2 regions of the Streptomyces sp. NPDC004629 genome follow, and region 2 is predicted to be linked to the other one. Evidence: predicted binding sites of a transcription regulator. Region 2 holds the regulator's gene; the other holds the start of a gene.
The links. The regulator HrcA, encoded in region 2, represses chaperone genes, less so after heat shock. The targets are predictions, from matches to a motif close to TTNGCACTCNGNNNNNCNGAGTGCNAA.
Positions count from the first base shown of each region.

Region 1: a site for HrcA is predicted at 595-621, ahead of groES (co-chaperone GroES). Genes of this name have one in related genera too.

Region 1 covers NZ_JBIALO010000001.1:88,924-91,314, forward strand. The annotation lists gene ACFYTE_RS00465 (polysaccharide deacetylase family protein) at 1-556, shown strand, start outside; gene groES (co-chaperone GroES) at 768-1,076, shown strand; gene groL (chaperonin GroEL) at 1,189-2,391, shown strand, end outside.
Region 2 covers NZ_JBIALO010000012.1:236,517-238,907, forward strand. The annotation lists gene ACFYTE_RS20575 (MBL fold metallo-hydrolase) at 1-51, opposite strand, end outside; gene hrcA (heat-inducible transcriptional repressor HrcA) at 349-1,365, shown strand; gene dnaJ (molecular chaperone DnaJ) at 1,366-2,391, shown strand, end outside.

The DNA.
Region 1 (2,391 bases), on a different contig from region 2:
GACCTCCGACCCGGTCGTCTTCCTCACCTACGACGACGGCGCCGAGCGGGACCCCCGGTTCATCGACATGGTCCGCGACCTGCGGCTCCCGGTCAGCTTCTTCCTCACCGACAGCGTCGTCGGGCCGGGCTACGGCCACTTCGCCCGCCTCCGCTCGGTCGGCGCCGACGTCCAGAACCACACCCTCGACCATCCCGCCCTGCGCGGACTGCCCTACGCGGGGCAGCGCGCCGAGATCTGCGGCCAGCAGGACAAGCTCAAGTCCCGCTTCGGCGTCCGCCCCCGCCTCCTGCGCCCGCCCTACGGCACGTACGACACGACGACCCTGCGCGCGGCGGCCGACTGCGGCATCGCCGCGGTGATCCTGTGGCGGGCCGCGATGGGCGCCGACACCCTCGACTACGTCCGGGGCGACCAGCGCCTGAGCCCCGGCGACATCATCCTGGTCGGCCCCGACGAGTCCACCGGACCCACCCTCAGGGAGCGCACGACGCGCCTGCTCCGGCGGGTCCAGTCAGCGGGTCTGACCGTGGGCCGCCTGGAGGACTACCTGTGAAACCGTCGGGGCCACCTCGGCGGACGCGCCACGGTCGATTGGCACTCCGCTTGACCGAGTGCTAATCACAGTCATAGTCTCGGCTCTGGCACTCCCCCATGGAGAGTGCCAACAACGCGACGGGCAGGTCCGGCACCCGCGACGACGGATCGACCTGGTCGCCACCTCAGACAGTTAACCCCGTGAGATCTCCGAAGGGGGAGGTCGGATCGTGACGACCGCCAGCTCCAAGGTTGCCATCAAGCCGCTTGAGGACCGCATCGTGGTCCAGCCGCTGGACGCCGAGCAGACCACGGCCTCGGGCCTGGTCATTCCGGACACCGCCAAGGAGAAGCCCCAGGAGGGCGTCGTCCTGGCCGTGGGTCCGGGCCGTTTTGAGGACGGTAACCGTCTTCCGCTCGACGTCAGCGTCGGCGACGTCGTGCTCTACAGCAAGTACGGCGGCACCGAGGTGAAGTACAACAACGAGGAGTACCTCGTTCTCTCGGCCCGCGACGTGCTCGCGATCATCGAGAAGTAATTCACCCCCAGCACTCGTGCTGTGAGCTGCGCCCCTGGCCCCGCCATCAAGAAGCCGGGCGCCCGGGGCGCAGCGTCTTTATCACCAGATTTCCGAGAGGGCCCCCGCTGCCATGGCGAAGATCCTGAAGTTCGACGAGGACGCCCGTCGCGCCCTTGAGCGCGGCGTCAACAAGCTGGCCGACACGGTGAAGGTGACGATCGGCCCCAAGGGCCGCAACGTCGTCATCGACAAGAAGTTCGGCGCCCCCACCATCACCAACGACGGCGTCACCATCGCGCGTGAGGTCGAGATCGAGGACCCGTACGAGAACCTCGGCGCCCAGCTGGTGAAGGAGGTGGCGACCAAGACCAACGACATCGCGGGTGACGGCACCACCACCGCCACCGTGCTGGCCCAGGCCCTGGTGCGCGAGGGTCTGAAGAACGTCGCCGCCGGCGCCTCCCCGGCCGCCCTGAAGAAGGGCATCGACGCCGCCGTCAAGGCCATCTCCGAGGACCTGCTCGGCTCGGCCCGGCCGATCGACGAGAAGTCCGACATCGCCGCCGTCGCCGCGCTGTCCGCCCAGGACCAGCAGGTCGGCGAGCTGATCGCCGAGGCGATGGACAAGGTCGGCAAGGACGGTGTCATCACCGTCGAGGAGTCCAACACCTTCGGCCTCGAACTGGACTTCACCGAGGGCATGGCCTTCGACAAGGGCTACCTGTCGCCGTACTTCGTGACGGACCAGGAGCGCATGGAGGCCGTCCTGGAGGACCCGTACATCCTCATCAACCAGGGCAAGATCGCCGCCATCGCGGACCTGCTGCCGCTGCTGGAGAAGGTCATCCAGGCGGGCTCCTCCAAGCCGCTGCTGATCATCGCCGAGGACGTCGAGGGCGAGGCCCTGTCGACCCTGGTCGTCAACAAGATCCGCGGCACCTTCAACGCCGTCGCGGTGAAGGCCCCGGGCTTCGGCGACCGCCGCAAGGCGATGCTGCAGGACATGGCGATCCTCACCGGCGCCACCGTCATCTCCGAGGAGGTCGGCCTCAAGCTGGACCAGGTCGGTCTGGACGTGCTCGGCACCGCCCGCCGCATCACCGTCACCAAGGACGACACCACCCTCGTCGACGGCGCCGGCGAGAAGTCGGACGTCGAGGGCCGCATCGCGCAGATCAAGGCCGAGATCGACAACACCGACTCCGACTGGGACCGCGAGAAGCTCCAGGAGCGCCTCGCGAAGCTGGCCGGCGGCGTGTGCGTGATCAAGGTCGGCGCCGCCACCGAGGTGGAGCTGAAGGAGAAGAAGCACCGTCTGGAGGACGCCATCTCC
Region 2 (2,391 bases):
CACCCCGGGGGCCACCCGCTCCCAGCCCGCCTCTTCCCAAGTCGCCGTCATACGGCGACGCTAAGCGCTCCGCTGGGCATGCCGCGATATGCCGTCGGTCGTCTGCGGCACCGTCGTGGCTGGTCGCGCAGTTCCCCGCGCCCCTTCGGGGCGCTGTCGAACCGCAGCGGACTTCACTGGACCTGCTCAGCGCCGGGAGCCGCCGGGGACGATCCGGTGGGACCAGCCTTGCCCGGGGTGTACCCCACGGCCGTACACTGGGGCGGGGAAGCTGGCACTCGCCTGCTCAGAGTGCCAGGCGAAGGACCCGAAGGGTCGCGGGGACGACTTGCTGGAGGTGGACGCGCGATGCTGAGCGAACGCAGGCTTCAGGTGCTGCGTGCCATCGTCCAGGACTATGTCGGCACCGAGGAACCGGTGGGTTCGAAGGCGCTCACCGAGCGGCACAACCTCGGCGTCTCCCCGGCCACGGTCCGTAACGACATGGCGGCCCTGGAGGACGAGGGGTTCATCGCCCAGCCGCACACCAGCGCGGGGCGGATCCCCACCGACAAGGGCTACCGGCTGTTCGTGGACAAGCTGGCCGGCGTGAAGCCGATGACCGCGCCCGAGCGGCGCGCCATCCAGAACTTCCTCGACGGCGCCGTCGACCTCGACGACGTCGTGACGCGGACGGTGCGGCTGCTCGCGCAGCTGACCCGGCAGGTCGCCATCGTGCAGTACCCGTCCCTGACCCGCTCGACCGTGCGGCATGTGGAACTGCTCTCGCTCGCCCCCGCGCGCGTGATGCTCGTGCTGATCACGGACACCGGCCGGGTCGAGCAGCGGATGGTCGACTGCCCGGTGCCGTTCGGCGAGACGGCCCTGGCGGATCTGCGCGCGCGGCTCAACAGCCGGGTCGCGGGCCGCCGCTTCGCGGACGTGCCGAGCCTGGTCGAGGATCTGCCGGAGGCCTTCGAGGCCGAGGACCGCGGTACGGTCTCGGCGGTGCTCTCCACCCTCCTGGAGACGCTGGTCGAGGAGAACGAGGAGCGGCTGATGATCGGCGGCACCGCCAATCTGACCCGCTTCGGACATGACTTTCCCCTCACGATCCGGCCGGTCCTGGAGGCGCTGGAGGAGCAGGTGGTGCTCCTCAAGCTGCTGGGCGAGGCCAAGGATCCGGGCGTGATGGTGCGTATCGGCCACGAGAACGCCCATGAGGGACTCAACTCCACGTCCGTGGTGTCGGTCGGCTACGGTTCGGGCGGCGAGGCAGTCGCCAAGCTCGGCGTGGTCGGACCGACCCGCATGGATTACCCGGGAACGATGGGAGCGGTACGCGCAGTGGCACGGTACGTCGGACAGATCCTGGCGGAGTCGTAGGTGGCCACGGACTATTACGCCGTTCTCGGCGTGCGCCGCGACGCGTCGCAGGAAGAGATCAAGAAGGCTTTCCGGCGGCTCGCACGCGAGCTGCACCCGGATGTCAACCCCGATCCGAAGACGCAGGAGCGCTTCAAGGAGATCAACGCCGCCTACGAGGTGCTGTCGGACCCGCAGAAGAAGCAGGTCTACGACCTCGGCGGCGACCCCCTCTCGCAGGCCGGCGGCGCCGGCGCGGGCGGCTTCGGGGCCGGCGGCTTCGGCAACTTCTCCGACATCATGGACGCGTTCTTCGGCACGGCGTCGCAGCGTGGGCCGCGCTCGCGCACCCGGCGCGGCCAGGACGCCATGATCCGTATCGAGGTCGAGCTGGACGAGGCGGCCTTCGGTACGACGAAGGACATCCAGGTCGACACGGCCGTCGTCTGCAAGACCTGCAACGGCGAGGGCGCGGCGCCGGGCACCACGGCCCAGACATGTGACATGTGCCGCGGGCGCGGTGAGGTGTCGCAGGTGACGCGGTCCTTCCTGGGCCAGGTCATGACCTCGCGCCCGTGCCCGCAGTGCCAGGGCTTCGGCACGGTCGTGCCGACGCCGTGCCCGGAGTGCGCGGGCGACGGCCGGGTGCGTTCGCGCCGGACCCTGACGGTGAAGATCCCGGCCGGTGTCGACAACGGCACCCGCATCCAGCTCGCGGGCGAGGGCGAGGTCGGCCCCGGCGGCGGGCCCGCCGGCGATCTGTACGTCGAGATCCACGAGCTGCCGCACAGCACCTTCCAGCGCCGCGGCGACGATCTGCACTGCACGGTGACGATCCCGATGACCGCGGCGGCCCTCGGCACGAAGGTGCCGCTGGAGACGCTGGACGGCATGGAGGAGGTCGACATCCGTCCGGGCACCCAGTCCGGCCAGTCGATCCCGCTGCACGGCCGGGGCGTGACCCATCTGCGGGGCGGCGGCCGGGGCGACCTCATCGTGCATGTCGAGGTCCAGACCCCGAGCAAGCTCGACCCCGAGCAGGAGCGC